4 regions of the Halomonas sp. 707B3 genome follow, and region 1 is predicted to be linked to each of the others. Evidence: predicted binding sites of a transcription regulator. Region 1 holds the regulator's gene; each other region holds the start of a gene.

Evidence for each region. Region 1 encodes sigma-54, which starts transcription at its own class of promoters, with help from an activator protein. Its sites were predicted from a motif close to TGGCACNNNNNTTGCTNT; they were not measured.
Region 2: a site for sigma-54 is predicted at 2,043-2,060, ahead of glnA (glutamate--ammonia ligase). Genes of this name have one in related genera too.
Region 3: a site for sigma-54 is predicted at 2,308-2,325, ahead of BIS10_RS07785 (P-II family nitrogen regulator). Genes of this name have one in related genera too.
Region 4: a site for sigma-54 is predicted at 1,880-1,897, ahead of urtA (urea ABC transporter substrate-binding protein). Genes of this name have one in related genera too.

Annotation. Positions count from the first base shown of each region.
Region 1 is NZ_JAMZBE010000005.1:47,828-51,856, forward strand. It holds gene lptB (LPS export ABC transporter ATP-binding protein) at 1-625, shown strand, start outside; gene BIS10_RS01620 (RNA polymerase factor sigma-54) at 731-2,146, shown strand; gene hpf (ribosome hibernation-promoting factor, HPF/YfiA family) at 2,244-2,552, shown strand; gene ptsN (PTS IIA-like nitrogen regulatory protein PtsN) at 2,557-3,024, shown strand; gene rapZ (RNase adapter RapZ) at 3,090-4,013, shown strand.
Region 2 is NZ_JAMZBE010000146.1:4,683-8,711, reverse strand. It holds partial or broken gene BIS10_RS15455 (DUF4124 domain-containing protein) at 1-273, opposite strand, end outside; gene glnA (glutamate--ammonia ligase) at 393-1,799, opposite strand; gene BIS10_RS15445 (glycosyltransferase family A protein) at 2,355-2,978, shown strand; gene BIS10_RS15440 (acyltransferase family protein) at 3,032-4,029, opposite strand, start outside.
Region 3 is NZ_JAMZBE010000042.1:21,308-25,336, forward strand. It holds gene BIS10_RS07770 (TonB-dependent siderophore receptor) at 1-377, opposite strand, end outside; gene BIS10_RS07775 (AraC family transcriptional regulator) at 520-1,455, opposite strand; gene BIS10_RS07780 (accessory factor UbiK family protein) at 1,701-2,042, opposite strand; gene BIS10_RS07785 (P-II family nitrogen regulator) at 2,392-2,730, shown strand; gene BIS10_RS07790 (ammonium transporter) at 2,818-4,029, shown strand, end outside.
Region 4 is NZ_JAMZBE010000025.1:24,481-28,509, reverse strand. It holds gene urtB (urea ABC transporter permease subunit UrtB) at 1-300, opposite strand, end outside; gene urtA (urea ABC transporter substrate-binding protein) at 384-1,736, opposite strand; gene BIS10_RS05530 (tripartite tricarboxylate transporter permease) at 2,114-3,613, opposite strand; gene BIS10_RS05525 (tripartite tricarboxylate transporter TctB family protein) at 3,663-4,029, opposite strand, start outside.

The DNA.
Region 1 (4,029 bases):
ACTTGGCCCTAATGGTGCAGGTAAAACCACCTCGTTTTATATGATTGTGGGGTTGGTCAAATCGGATGCGGGCAAAGTAGGCATTGACGACCTTGACCTCACTCATGCTCCTATGCATGAACGCGCCATGGCAGGGATTGGTTACCTACCCCAGGAAGCTTCCATCTTCCGCAAGCTCTCCGTGGCCGACAACATTATGGCCATTTTAGAGACACGCAAAGAGCTTGATCGAAGCGCCCGGGAAGCACAACTTGAGTTACTACTTGAAGATTTTCACATCACTCATATACGCGACAACTTAGGCATGAGTCTTTCTGGGGGCGAACGCCGCCGTGTTGAAATCGCCCGCTCTTTGGCCACCGAACCGGCCTTTATCCTGCTGGATGAACCTTTTGCCGGGGTTGACCCGATTTCCGTTGGGGAAATTAAAACTATCATTCGAGCGTTAAAGAAACGCCACATTGGTGTATTGATCACCGACCATAACGTTCGTGAAACGCTGGATATTTGTGATATTGCCTACATTGTTGGCGACGGTCACATCATTGCCAGTGGAAACGCCCAGGAAATCCTCAACAACCAGAAGGTTCGAGATGTCTATTTAGGCGCCGATTTCCGCCTTTAAACAGTGACCTGCAGAAGCATTTCTTTTAGTGGCATGCTTATTGCACTTGCACCAAGCCATAACTCGCTCTAGGGTGGAGCTTTCTGATTAACGAGTGGTTCTCAGATGGTCATGAAAGCTTCTCTCCAATTGCGTATCGGCACACAGCTGACCATGACACCTCAGCTGCAGCAGGCTATCGCCCTGCTTCAGCTATCGACGCTGGACCTTCGTCAAGAAATTCAGCAAGCGCTAGATGCCAATCCCATGCTTGAGCAAGAAGATGAGTTTGGCGAGCAGGCTGTCAGTGAGCCTCAAGAGGCTGAGTGGTCCGAGAGCATCCCCAACGAACTCTCCGTCGACAGTGACTGGTCAGATACCTATCAAGACATAGGCAGCCTGGGTGGCAGCAGTGAAGGCCCCGACTTCGAGCGCCAAGCCGCTGGACAAAGCCTACATGGCCACCTGCTATGGCAACTGGCCATGACAGACTTTAGCCCGCGAGAATACGCCATCGCGGAAAGCCTGATTGATGCGCTGGATGCCAACGGCTATCTCACCCAGCCGCTTAATGACATTCGGGAAGGATTAAAAGCCCAAGGCCATGACAGCTTAAGCCAGCGGGAAGTGGAAAATACCCTGCTGCGCTTGCAGCAATTTGAGCCCACCGGCGTCTTTGCCCGAGACCTGCGTGAATGCCTGATGCTGCAACTCGCCTCACTACCCGAGGACACCCCGCTGCTAATGCCCGCCAAGCGGCTGGTTCGCCAGTTTTTGGAAGCATTAGGCAAAGACGATATGCGGCTTCTCAAGCGCCGTTTAAGCCTTGATGACGAGCAGCTTGACGATGTCATCCGTTTAATTCGCAGCCTTGACCCACGCCCTGGGAGCACCTATGGCGTTACCGACGACAGCTACATCACCCCCGACCTAGTCGTTCGGCATGACAATGAAGGCTGGCATTTAGAGCTCAATCCAGAAGCACTACCACGCTTGCGTATACAGCCCGACTACGCCAGCTTGATCAAACGCGCAGACAAAAGCCAAGACAACCAGTTCCTCAAAGAGCACCTCCAAGAAGCCCGCTGGCTGATCAAAAGCTTATCGAGTCGCAATGACACGCTGCTACGAGTTGGGCGTGAAATTATTGCACGCCAAATTGGCTTTCTGGAGCATGGCGAAGAAGCAATGAAACCGCTGATTTTAGCGGATATTGCTGAAGCGGTAGAGATGCACGAATCCACCATATCTCGTGTGACCACGCAGAAATTTATTCACACGCCGCGGGGCGTTTTCGAGCTTAAGTACTTCTTCTCAAGCCAGGTAAGCGGCCAAGACGGCGGCGACAGCCACTCCAGCACAGCCATTCGTGCCCGCATCAAAAAGCTGATTCAGGATGAGCCCTCAGGAAAACCGCTCTCCGATAGCCGCTTGGTGACTCTACTTGAAGAGGGGGGCATTAGCGTTGCACGGCGTACTGTCGCAAAATACCGGGAGTCAATGGGCATTCCCTCGTCAAGTGAGCGCCGTCGTTTACGCTAGTTAAACGGTAAGTATGAACAAACTCAACGCAAGGGCTTTGCAATAGCGTAAAAAGGGTTACAATCGAAGTACAGTCCGATGGATAAGGAGCACGTCAATGCAAGTAAACATCACTGGTCATCACGTTGAACTGACTGACGCCTTGCGTGACTACGTTAACGAAAAGCTGGAACGCGTTGAACGCCATTACGACAACATTACCACGGTGCAAGTGACCTTATCTGTTGAGAAGGAGCGCCAGCAAGCAGCCTGCACACTGCACGCTGCCGGTGCAGACCTTCACGCCGAAGCGCTTGATAACGACATGTATGCCGCTATTGATGCGCTAGCAGACAAAATCGATCGTCAACTCGTTAAACATAAGGAAAAAGCACAAGCTCGCGCCCAGGGCGCTGGTGTGCGTTAACTCAATGACGTTGGAAACCATCCTCCCCCCGGAGCGCGTGCTTTATGACGTTCCCGGGGGCAGCAAAAAACGGGTGCTGGAGTTTTTCAGCACCTTTATCGCCCAAAATACACCCAGCCTAGATAGCCAAGAGGTGTTTAGCCGCCTCATTGGCCGCGAGCGACTAGGCAGTACGGGGATAGGCAACGGGGTTGCCATCCCCCACGCTCGCAGTCCTCACTGTAGCGCACCCATTGCTGGCTTTTTAAAGCTTGCTGAGCCAGTAGACTTCGACGCCATTGATGGCGACCCGGTGGATCTTGTGTTTGTGCTGCTGGTACCAGAAGAGGCAGATGACACCCACCTAGCACTGCTTGGCCAAGTGGCTACTATTATGAACGACGCCCATACGCGTCAGCAGTTGCGTAAAGCCGATAGTCAGCGCGAACTCTTAGCACTTATTACCGCCAAGATTCGCGAACAAGCCGCCTAGGCTTTATGGGCGGTGGCCACTGCACGCAGCGATAATTTCCTCCTATGCAAGCCAAGAGAGACGCTATGCAACTGGTGATCATTAGCGGCCGTTCAGGGTCCGGTAAATCTATCGCCTTACAAGCGCTAGAGGATCTTGGCTACTACGCTATCGACAATTTACCCGCCATGCTGCTGGGCTCATTAGTTGATGAACTACGTGAGCAAGGCGAGCGCACTCACTTAGCAGTGAGCATTGACGCGCGCAACCTTCCTACGGCGCTTGAACGCCTCCCAGCTTTACTGGAAGAACTACGCCAGCGAGGAATTCGTTTTCAGGTCATCTATCTGACCACGGATGCGCGCATTCTTTTGGAGCGTTACTCAGCCACCCGCCGTCGCCATCCCCTTACCCGGGATAGCGAAATGACGTTGGAAGAGGCCATCAATAAAGAAGAAGAGACGCTGCTTGAAATTCGCGATCTCGCTGACTTGTTGATCGATACGTCGCGCTTATCCGTGCATGATCTGAGACGCCGCATTACTGATCAAGTCGCCCACCAGCGAAAAGATCAGCTAACGCTGACGTTTGAGTCGTTTGGCTACAAACGCGGCGTACCCATGGATGCCGACTTAGTCTTCGATGTTCGCTGCCTGCCCAACCCTTATTGGGACCCTACTCTGCGCCAATTTACAGGGCGTGATGCCAATATAGTGGCGTTTTTAAGTAGCTACCCAATGGTCGAGGCAATGACCAATGATATTCAGGAGTGGTTGGAAAAGTGGCTTCCGGCTTACCAAAATAGCCAGCGAAGTTATATGACCGTGGCTATTGGCTGCACCGGCGGGCAACACCGCTCTGTTTATATGGTCGAACAGCTTGCTAAAAAGCTGGTTAAACAGACCGGAGAAGTACAGTTGAGACACCGTGAGCTGGGGTTACAATACACGCTGAGCGAAGAGCCAGCGGTGCCATGCGTTACCACACCCGCCGCTGCCAGCACGCCCTGAGTGTCAGGACCTAATT
Region 2 (4,029 bases), on a different contig from region 1:
AAAGCGGTCATAGGGCATAAACGGTTGGCCAGGATTCCCCTTGGCGCGGGGAGACGGAGAAGCAGGCCGAGCAGCGGTAGGCACGCTTGGCAGCGGGGCCAGCGTGATCGCTTTACCACCGCGCTCTGGGTTGTCAGTAAACGTCACGTTGCCCTGCGCATCCACCACGCGATACACCGTTTGAGCCTGCGCAGCGCTTACCCACAGGCCCAGCAGCAGCGCAGCCCCTGTGGACAAACCACTTTTTTGACGCAAACGCCATCTACTGATCATTACTTTCTCACCCTTATGTTGCTCCAACAAAAACCCCGCCGAGGCGGGGTTTTTCAGGCTACTCACACCGCAAGGGTGGATGTTAGCACTCTTGTTAAAACGGTGTTTAGCAACCGTTCTTAGCAAGAGTAGTACATGTCGAACTCGATCGGGTGAGTGGTCATGCGAATGCGCTCCACTTCTTCCATCTTCAGCTCGATGTAGGCATCGATCATTTCCTCAGTAAATACGCCGCCTTCGGTCAGGAAAGCACGGTCAGCATCGAGTGCTTCCAGTGCTTGGTCCAGGCTGTTGGCAACGGTCGGTACGGATTTGCCTTCTTCCGGCGGCAGGTCGTACAGGTTCTTGTCCATGGCATCGCCAGGGTGGATCTTGTTCTTGATACCGTCGATACCCGCCATCAGCATCGCTGCAAACGCCAGGTAGGGGTTAGCGGTCGGATCAGGGAAGCGAGTCTCTACACGCTTGCCTTTCGGGCTAGCGGTGTAAGGAATACGGATAGAAGCTGAACGGTTACGGGCACTGTAGGCCAGCATGACCGGTGCTTCGAAGCCCGGTACCAGACGCTTGTACGAGTTGGTAGACGCGTTGGTGAAGGCGTTCAGGGCACGAGCGTGCTTGATGATACCGCCGATGTAGTACAGCGCCATTTCAGACAGGCCCGCGTACTCGTCGCCAGCAAACTGGTTCTGACCATCTTTCCAGAACGACTGGTGTACGTGCATACCAGAACCGTTGTCGCCTACCAGCGGTTTCGGCATGAAGGTAGCGGTTTTGCCGTAAGCGTGCGCCACGTTGTGGATCACGTACTTCATTTCCTGAACTTCGTCAGCTTTCTTCACCAGCGTGTTGAATTTAACGCCGATTTCGTTCTGACCCGCGTTGGCAACTTCGTGGTGGTGAACTTCCACGGTCTGGCCAATCGCTTCCAGGGTGTTACACATCGCGCCACGGATATCGTGGAAGCTATCGACCGGAGGAACCGGGAAGTAGCCGCCTTTCACACGCGGACGGTGACCCAGGTTGCCGCCTTCTACTTTATTGTCAGTTGCCCAAGCGCCTTCATCAGACGTGATTTTGTACATAGAGCCCTGGATATCGGACTTCCAGTGCACTTCGTCAAAGATGAAGAATTCCGGCTCTGGGCCGAAGAAGGCGGTGTCGCCCAGACCGGTAGACTGCAGGTAAGCTTCTGCACGCTTAGCGATAGAGCGCGGGTCGCGATCATAGCCCTGCATGGTAGCAGGCTCGATGATGTCGCAACGCAGGATCAGGGTAGCGTCTTCGGTGAAGGGGTCCAGGAAGCCGGTGCCGTCTTCCGGACGCAGGATCATGTCGGATTCATTAATGCCTTTCCAGCCTTCAATAGAAGAGCCGTCAAACATTTGGCCGTTTTCAAAAAACTCTTCATTCACGTCGCGTGCCGGTACGGTGACGTGCTGCTCTTTACCGCGCGTGTCGGTGAAACGCAGATCTACCCACTTAACATCATGTTCTTCGATTAGCGCGAGAGTCTTGGCTGACATAGTGTCCTCCGGTATGAGCGTGGCTTAAAGCTTGTAACTGTAAGCTATCGATAAAAGTGTTATTCAACAAATCGTTCAACACGCAGCTGCATGTGGCGCGTTTGTCTTTTTTGTTCGCTTAACGTTTGCCTGACGATGGATAACAAAACGCCCAGCGATCATTTCAGACCGGCTATCGTTGTAGCATGCCGAGAGGCTTCTGCATACGATCTAATAGCTGGTGACAAAACTATCTACAATGTATAAGCACAGAGCATGCCAACTCTGCACCATTATGGCATCAAAAATTTATAATGCTTTGTTTTTAAAATACAAAAACCTATGAAGAGATGCCTCTTCATGTAGCAAAGGCCTTTTGGTTGCGCACAAAAGCGCCATTATTTTTTTATTGGCGCACCATAAAAGCTCATAAAAAGGTATCAGTGCACCAAGTTGGTTCAAAAAACCCAGCGCCTAGCGAGCTACCGTCAGAAAACTTTATCTTGCTACGCAAATAAACCAACACCTACAATAAATTACATTCAGACAGGTTTCATAACAAAGGAAGCCGCTTACATGAGTACGGTTTGCTTTATCGTTGACGCAACAGTGACAGGAGCCTTGCTACCGCGACACCTACGTTCCATCCGAGAGTCGGGCCTTGCAGAGCATGTGGTGCCAATTATTGTGACGTGCAATCAGGTAGATGAGCGTCTATCGTCCATTGAGCAGCGCTACCATGTGCACTGCTTAATCACGCCCTCGCAAACGCTAGGCGCACGGATCAACCGGGCAGCCTATGTGAGCCAAGCGGAATGGGTGATGATTGCGCTGGATAAACAGCCCCTGGCAGCACAGCTGTGGTACCTACTCTACCCACAGCTACACACCCTAGCGCTAGACGCGCTCTTGATTAGCGCTACCACTCCTCGGTTATCTGAACGCCTGCTGCAGCGCTTTTTTGGTGCGTCCACAGCGGTGCCGCCCTACGTCGCCATTCGCCGAACATGGTTTGAGCGCTTAGGCGGGTTTGACCCCGAGCTTGAAGCGCCAGCACTGCAGGACTTCTTACAGCGCCTGTACGCTTGCCCAACGCGATTAAAAACCATCAGCGGTGAAGCCTTAGGCCTTGCGCGGGGTTCGCCAACTAGACGCGGCACCCACTCCCCCTCTTCCCGCTTGCCGCCCCCCTCCTCCTAAGCACGCCCGCTTTATCCTGATAACGATTTTCGCCCGCGCTATTTCTCGGCCGTTTATACCTTCAGCCGTTTGCCAAAAAGCATTGCCCCCAGGGTAGTAGTATTCACCGCTTTATTCAGCAGTACCGACCCCACGCTACCTATCAATATCAGCAGCAAACCATACGCAACCACGGGCAGCGTGGCAGGGCCCACCAGCACATCGGTGATGACAAAAAACATCGGGTGCGCCAGATAAATCCCAAAGGAGTAGGCATTGATATAACGCACCCACCCCGGCGCTTGGCGGCCTTTCAAGCCACGCATAAGCGCCAGTGTGAACAGCACAAAAAAGGGAATGACCCACACTTCCTTAGAAGAGAAGGCCAGCCAGTGGGCAAAGGTCGCCAGCACGATCAAGCCGACGAACAGCGCAAGCCAGCGCGGCTGGGAAAGGGTTTGTAGCCAAACAGGGCGCTCATTCAATGTTGCTGAAGGCGTTAACGGGTAGTAGCGCACCAGCACCAGCGCTAAGAAAAACAGATACACCCAGCCAAGCGGCGCAACCCACAGCAAATAGCCGGGGGGGTCAATCTCAAACCAGTAGGCAAAGCCCCAATACGCCATACTCACCACACAAGCCACCCACAGCCACGGCACGGGGTGAATACGCCACAGCTGCCAACGGGTAAACGCCCAGTAGGCCGCATAAAACTGCATGGCAATAATCAAAAAATAGCCATGCCAACCCGCGTAGATAAAGTAGGCCTTTGCGTTTTCCCAAAAGCCCACAGCGTTATCACTTCCAGCTAAGCGCCACCACTCGGCGGTAGAGTAGATCAACCCGTAGGCCAAATAAGGCAGCATGACGTACTTAACGCGTTGAAGCAGAAAGCCGGGCGGCACCTGCTTATCGTAACGGACAGCAAACACAAACACCGAGATAAACAGAAACACTGGTGTACCCAGCACCAGTGGAATGCGCATCAGGTCGGTCGCCACGTTATCTACCCGCTGGTTAATATGATCTAACCAGTGAAACAAAAAAACGGCCACACAGCCGTATGCACGCA
Region 3 (4,029 bases), on a different contig from region 1:
CTATGGGAGTTGGCGTCGCCCATCACCTTCAAGCCATCTAAAAAAGTGTTGCTCAAGCTGCCATCGGAGAAGCCCCGCAGCACCAGGTAATCAAAACGGTTGGAAGCCCCTATTTGATTGCTATACACGCCGGGGGTGTAGTCGGCGGCGCGCTGTACGGTACTGACGCCGCGTTGCGACATCTGCGTTTCGGTGATGGTCGAAACGCTCTGTGGGGTTTCGATAAAGGGCGTAGCAACTTTGGTCGCCGCCTGTTGGGCAGTCACAGTGACGGTGGCTAAAGCAGTGCTCGGCTGTGCCGCAGCAGGCGTTGCCAGCGCGATGAGCAGCGCACTGCTCAAGGGGGCAAGTAAAAATAGACGATGGGTGGAGGCCATAAGTGATCCTGGGAGGAAGTGGAATCAGTGTTATTAAGCAATGAGAATTATTGCTTTTTATGGCGCCATAAAGGTATGCGCCGTGCCAAGCCTGCTATGCGCGCTGACATGTTTGTGCACGCGAAAGGAACTCAAGCGCTGGCTATACGCTGGAGCGATTCCACTCGTGAGGGGAAAAACCGAAGTGGCGCTTGAAGGCGCTGGAGAAGTTGCTGGCATGCCGATACCCACAGTGATGGGCCGCCTGTTGCACGCTCTCACCTCGTTGCAGTGCCTCGTACCCCTGCTGTAATCGCACTTGGCGAATATAGTCGAACAGCGTGCAGCCGTAGCAGGCGCGAAACTTCTGGCGCAGGCTGCTGGGGCTCATAGCGGCTTCTTTGGCTAATGCGGTGAGGCTATAAGGCTCGGCGGGATGCTGAGCAATGCGCGAGTGCAGCGCCGTGAGGCAATGACGATCACGGGTAGAAAGGCGTTTGTGCTCGGGTAGCGCTGTCAGACGCTCGGGCAAACCTAATCCAATTAGCTGCAGTGCTAACCCCTGCCAAACGAGCGCCTGTCGCCAGAGCGAGGGCGGTTGCTCACTAATGGTGCAAAGCGTTTCGCAGAGGGCCTTGGGGAGCTTCCAGCAATGCAAACATGAAGCATCAGGCGGGGTGGGTAGGCCTAAGGGTGCAGTGGCCAGAACCGCAATATTGACAGTACGAAGGCGTGTTTGAATAGGCTGATGCACCATGAGTGGGTGTCGGGCATCAAAGTGGCTGCATACGCCATCTCCTGCAGAGAGCTGTATCTGCTGCTTGCCCATTTGGAGATGAATAGTGCCTTCCAAGATAACGCTCAAGAACCATGGCACGCTTTGGTAAGACGTGGAGGTATAGCCACGTTCTACCTGCAAATCAGAGAGCGTTAAGTGCACCCCGTGGCGCAGGCTAACGTCATGTACATGACCAGTGGCGACCGGCTGGCGCGGAGAAGAAGGGCCTTCAATGCGGTAGTGAATGCCGAAGCGCTGGCCAAGCTGGGCCAACGAAAAGGGGGTGATTTCAGGCGTTGCTAAGCGTTCCTGCTGAGGCATTGGGGCAGTCGCTATCGTGGGTGGAGCGTAGTGCCTGCGCCGTATTGGTGCTTAACGGCACGCGGGAGGCTGCAGATAAGCGCACGATAGCACTATCACTAGGGTTGTCAATGATAGTGATTCTTGTTCACTGGTATAAGGTTTTGAATTAAGTGCAGGGGAGAGGACGGGAGAGAGTGTGGGAGAGAGGTAGGGGCAAGAAGTGGGGCAGCCGAACCTGCCCCATGCCGTGCAAAACGGCGTACTTACTCAGCGCCGTCAGCGGTTGGCTTAGTTGTGCTGGAAGGTTGCACAGGGGCGGGCGGTACTTCAGCTTCTACAGGCGTGGCGGCGTTGGTGCTAGAGGCTTCTACTGCTGCTTCCAAGCTGGCCACTTGGCGCTCTAGGGCCTCTACCCGCGAGCGGGTGCGTTGCAGCACATCCATCAAAATATCAAAGTCTTCCCGCGATACCAGCTCCAGGCGGTCAAACGCGCCGCGTACCACCTGCTGGACACCTTTCTGAATATCTTCCGGGGCTTGCGACGCATTCTGTAAGCGGTCGCCGATCTGCTGGGCTAAGCGGCTAATGCGGTCTTGGGGCGCCATGGCTCTCTCCTTAAACGATCACGCATAAATGTGAACTGCTTGTGAGTAAGGATACGCAACCCGCCGACGATTCGCATGTGCCGTTTGTTAATTAAGCGCGGTGGGCGTACGTGTACAAATGCATCGAAATGGGGCGACTAGCTTTTTTCAATGTTCTTTTATGGTGCAAAGCAAGTCCGGCACGTAGTAGGTAGCGGTGCTTAGTTACCGCCACTTACTTATGTTAATAATTTAAGTTTTTGAATTTAAATAATAAAAAAGTGAGTGGCACGGTATGAGCATTAGTAGGGCAAGCACTAAATTCGGGCGGCCATGCCGCTATCCACCGAGCCAGCAGGGGAGATCCGGGATGAAACTCATCACCGCTATCATCAAGCCATTCAAGCTTGACGACGTTCGTGAAGCACTCGCCGACAACGGCGTTCAAGGGATTACGGTTACCGAAGTAAAAGGCTTTGGCCGTCAAAAGGGGCATACCGAACTCTACCGCGGTGCGGAATACGTGGTCGACTTTCTGCCCAAGGTGAAAGTGGAAGTCGCCGTCGACGATGCGCGCCTGGAGAGCGTGTTGGATGCCATCTGTAACGCAGCGAATAGCGGCAAAATCGGCGACGGCAAAGTGTTTGTGACGCCGTTGGAAGATGTGATCCGTATTCGTACCGGTGAGCGCGGTGCCGACGCCGTTTAAGGGCCGACTTTGAGTTGCTGATGACGTTTTAACGTCGCCAAGTATCTCTTCCAAGTACCTTTTCTTAGTACAAACGGGGAACACCTCATGAATGAGTTAGCTGATTTGAGCTATGCGCTCGATACGTTCTACTTCTTGATCTGCGGCGTGCTGGTCATGTGGATGGCCGCAGGCTTCGCCATGCTGGAAGCGGGCTTGGTTCGCTCCAAAAACACCGCAGAAATCCTGACTAAAAACATCGCACTGTTTGCGATTGCCTGCACCATGTACTTACTGGTGGGCTACTACATCATGTACTCCAGCAGCGCAGGCGGCTTCCTGCCGAACCTGGGCTTCTTGATCGGTACTGAAAACAGCGCCGATGCAGTGCTGGCCGGTGGCGACGATGCGCCTTACTACTCCATGCGTTCTGACTTCTTCTTCCAGGTAGTGTTTGTGGCTACCGCGATGTCGATTGTTTCGGGTGCGGTTGCTGAGCGTATGAAGCTGTGGGCGTTCCTGGCCTTTGCCGTGGTGATGACTGCGTTCATCTACCCGGTGTCTGGCTACTGGACCTGGGGCGGCGGCTGGTTGTCTGAAGTGGGCTACTCTGACTACGCGGGTTCCGGCATTGTGCACATGGCCGGTGCGGCTGCAGCGCTTGCCGGTGTGCTGGTACTTGGCCCGCGTAAAGGCAAGTACGGTAAAGATGGCTCTATCCACGCGATTCCCGGTGCCAATATGCCGCTGGCAACGCTGGGTACCTTCATCCTGTGGATGGGCTGGTTCGGCTTCAACGGTGGCTCTGAGCTGAAAATGTCCGATATCGGTTCAGCTAACAACGTTGCGCAAGTGTTCGTGAACACCAACGCAGCGGCTGCTGGTGGTGTCATCGCCGCGCTTATTCTAGCTAAGCTGTGGTTCCGCAAGGCGGACCTCACCATGGCGCTGAACGGCGCGCTGGCTGGCCTGGTGGCGATTACCGCCGACCCTCTTTCTCCTTCAGCGCTGGGTGCTGCCATTATTGGCGCAGTAGGTGGCCTGATTGTTGTCGCTGCTATCGTAACGTTGGACAAACTGAAGCTGGACGATCCGGTTGGTGCGATCTCCGTTCACGGTGTGGTCGGTATCTGGGGTGTGTTGGCAGTACCGCTGAATAATGGCGATGCTTCTTTCGGTGCACAGTTGATCGGTATCGTGGGCATCTTTGGCTGGGTCTTCATCGCAAGCTTAGTGGTATGGCTGGTGCTGAAAGCGGTCATGGGTATCCGCGTTAGCGAAGAAGAAGAGTATGAAGGCGTCGATATCGCTGAGTGCGGT
Region 4 (4,029 bases), on a different contig from region 1:
ATCCGCCACCGGCCAGTCGCGGCCACGGTTCTCGAGCACCAGCACAAAGCGGCCATCGTCGGTGCGTTGTAGGCGGCCATCCAGCAGTGCCTGCAGCCAGTCGCGGGCGCGCTCGTCATCGCTTTGTAGAATAGCGGTAATGGCTTCGCCTTTATCGCGGTAGGAGTCCACATCCAGCGCGGTCAACAGCGCGAGTGCTGCTTGGTCATCGGGAGTCGAGGAGCTGCTTTGTGCCTGCGCCGACACGGCGGTGCCGAGTAGCATCAGGCACAGCAGCCCCAAGGAAAGGAAACGCCTCATGGGGTTCTTCCTTTGGTGATCAAATGGGAGAGGTAGCGTGCTCCCCTACTGCGCCATTGCGCTGGCGCAGTAGGGGACGAAAGTTACTCGGCGAGCGCTGCTTCGGCTTCTTCTGCTGCGGTGCTGCCACCACAGGAACCGTTCACAACGTTAAAGTTGCCGCACTCCATGGGCTTGCGCCAATCAGCGATCAGGTCACGGGAGCCCGGCAGGTAATCCGACCACGCATCACCGGCCACGGTAGAGGGTGTTTGCCAGACGATGTCGAACTGGCCGTTATCCTGAACTTCACCAATCAGCACCGGCTTGGTGATGTGGTGGTTAGGCATCATCGCCGCGTAACCGCCGGAGAGGTTCGGCACGGTCACGCCGATAATCGCGTCTTTCACCGTATCCACATCGGTGGTACCCGCTTTACGCACCGCTTCCGCCCACATGTTGAAGCCGATGTAGTGCGCTTCCATGGGGTCGTTGGTCACCGCCATCTCGTCACCGGTATGCTCAATCCAGGCGTCGATAAAGTCGTAGTTGGCGTCGGTATCCACGCTCATGAAGTAGTTCCAGGCGGCCAGATGGCCCACTAGCGGCCCGGTGTCGATACCGGACAGCTCCTGCTCGCCCACCGAGAAGGCAATCACCGGAATGTCGGCGGCATCGATGCCTTGGTTAGCCAGCTCGCGGTAGAACGGCACGTTGGCGTCGCCGTTAATGGTGGAGATCACGGCGGTAGGCTTGCCCTCTTCGCCAAAGCGGCGGATTTCGGAGACGATGTTCTGCCAGTCCGAGTGACCAAACGGCGTGTAGTTGACCATGATGTCTTCTTCGGCCACGCCGTGCTCATCTTTCAGGAATGCTTCCAAGATGCGGTTGGTGGTGCGCGGGTAGACGTAGTCGGTGCCGATCAGCGCGAAGCGCTCGATACCGACTTCGTTGATCAAATACTCAACGGCAGGAATGGCCTGCTGGTTAGGGGCGGCACCGGTGTAGAAGACGTTTTCAGACGACTCTTCGCCTTCGTACTGAACCGGGTAGAACAGCAGGCCATTCAGCTCTTCCACCACCGGCAGCACCGCTTTACGGGAAACGGAGGTCCAGTTGCCGAAGATCACATCCACTTCTTCCTGGGCCAGCAGTTCACGTGCGCGCTCGGCAAACAGCGGCCAGTTAGACGCGGGGTCGACCACCACGGCTTCTAGCTGACGGCCCAGCAGGCCACCGGCTTCGTTCTGCTGCTCAATGAGCATTTCCACGGTGTCTTTCAGGGTGGATTCACTGATAGCCATGGTGCCAGAGAGCGAGTGCAGAATGCCGACTTTGATAGGGTCGTCGTCTTGGGCCACCGCTTGCGCGCTGGCGCCCATCACAGCGGCGGTGATCAGGGCAGTGGCGAAACGGCTAAGGGTACGTGGGTGTGTCTTGCGCTGCAGTGTGGTCACTTGAACCTCCTTGCGCCCCTTATGGTTGGGGCTCGTGTTTGGGGTACCGCGACCAAGCGTTGTCGTTATTGAGGCGACGGGGCACTTGGTGCGTCCACTCGTGGGTCGCGAGTTACAACTCGTATTCACACGTCGCTATACACACTGCAAGGGGTGCGCCAATGTGGAACAAAGGCCACTATTAAAAATACAATCAATCACTTAGCCGTGTACAAAAAACACAACTCAGGCGGCTTGGCACCAAGATGGCGCAACGCGGCGGCTCGCATGCACGATATTCATGCACCAACACAGCGCTTTGCACCACCAGCGTAGATTCACTATAAAAAAAGCGCCCTAGCAGACGCTAGGGCGCTTTGGGGGTACCGCACTGAGCGTTAGTTAGCGGCAGTGGCCGCTTTATTACGACGCTTCTTGAGCAACGGCAGGCCCAGCGACAGCATCGCAATCACCAACAGAGAGAGCGAAATTGGCTTGTCGATAAAAGTGGTCCAATCGCCCCCGGAGATCTGCAGCGCCCGGCGCATGGACTCTTCCATGATATTACCGAGGATGAGCGCAAGGATCAGCGGCGCGGTGGGGAAGCCAAACAGGCGCATGCCCAAGCCCAGCAGACCAAAGCCCAGCAGCAGCAACAGGTCGAATACGCTGAAGCTCATGCCGTAAACGCCGATCATGCAGAAGATTAAAATCATCGACAGCAGCAGCGGGCGCGGCAGGTCGAGGATTTTAGCGATCAGCGGGATCAGCGGCAGGTTCAGTACCAGCAGGAAGATGTTGCCGATGTACATACTGGCAATCACGCCCCAGAACACATCCGGACGTTGCTCCAGCATCATGGGGCCAGGCGTCACACCCATTACCAGCAGCGCACCCAACAGAACCGCCGTGGTACCAGAGCCCGGCACACCCAGGGTTAACAGCGGCACGAAAGAGCCTGTACAGGCGGCGTTATTGGCCGCTTCCGGAGCGGCTACGCCCTTAATGTTGCCCTGACCAAAGGTGTCGCCATCTTTCGCTAGGCGCTTCTCCATGCTATAGCCCAGGAAGGAGCCAATGGTGGCGCCCGCCCCCGGCAGTACGCCGGTAAAGAAGCCCAGTACGGAACTGCGGCTAATGGGGCCAGCAATTTTCTTCACTTCACCGCGGCTCAGTTTCAGCGAGCCAATCACATTGCGCGGCACCTCTTTACCGCCGCCGCCACGCAGCAGCATGTAGAACACTTCCGCCAGGGCGAAGATACCCAGCGCCACCACCAGAAAGTCGATACCGTCGAGCAGTTGAATCGAGTTGAAGGTAAAGCGTTCAGTACCGGTTTGCGTGTCGATCCCCACAATCGAGATCATCACACCCACTACCGCCGCAATCAGGCCTTTTACCAAGGATTTATCCGACAGTGACACCACCGCCGTTAAGCCCAGCACCATCAGTGCAAAGTACTCAGCAGGGCCAAAGCTTACTGCCACTTTGGAGAGCAGCGGTGCCACCAGCATCAAAAAGATCACCGATACCGTACCGCCGATAAAGGAGGCATACGCCGCAATGGCCAGTGCCTTACCCGCCATGCCCTGCTTGGCCATCGGGTAGCCGTCAAAGGAGGTTGCCACCGTGCCCGCCACGCCGGGGGCGTTGAGCAGAATGGATGAGGTCGAGCCGCCGAAAATAGCGCCGTAATAGACCCCTGCCATCAGAATCAAACCGGAGGAGGGCTCCATGGCAAAGGTAATCGGAATCATCAGCGCCAGCGCGCTGATCGGCCCTAGGCCTGGCAGCATACCGATAATGGTACCGGCAAACACACCGGCGAAAACGTAAGCGATATTGATTGGCTCAAGCGCGATGCCAAAGCCATACATCAGATTGTTTAAGGCATCCATGGGAGTGTCTCTCGTTAAAACCCGCTAAGCGTGCGTCAGCACGCCCTGCTTAGAACGGCAGTACGCCGGTGGGTAGGTAAACATCCATTACCCGTGTCATGGTCAGGTAAAGGGCCAGTACCACACCCAGCGATGCCGCCAGGTTGACGCCGTGGCGGCGATAGCCGTAGTAGGCGGTTAAACCAACGCTTAAGAGCGTGGAAGCCAAGACAAAGCCCAGCGGCACCAGCAAAAACGCATAGGCGGCGATGGCTAACGAGGTCACGATGACACGCGCCCAGGGGGTGAACAGCAGCGGGCCGTTGGTGGCCTCATGGTCGATCTCATCGGCCCCGGCAATAGCGCTCGGCTTTTCAAAAAACAGCAGCGCCGCCAGCAGCAGCAGAGACACGCCCAATACTTTGGGGAACAGGTCG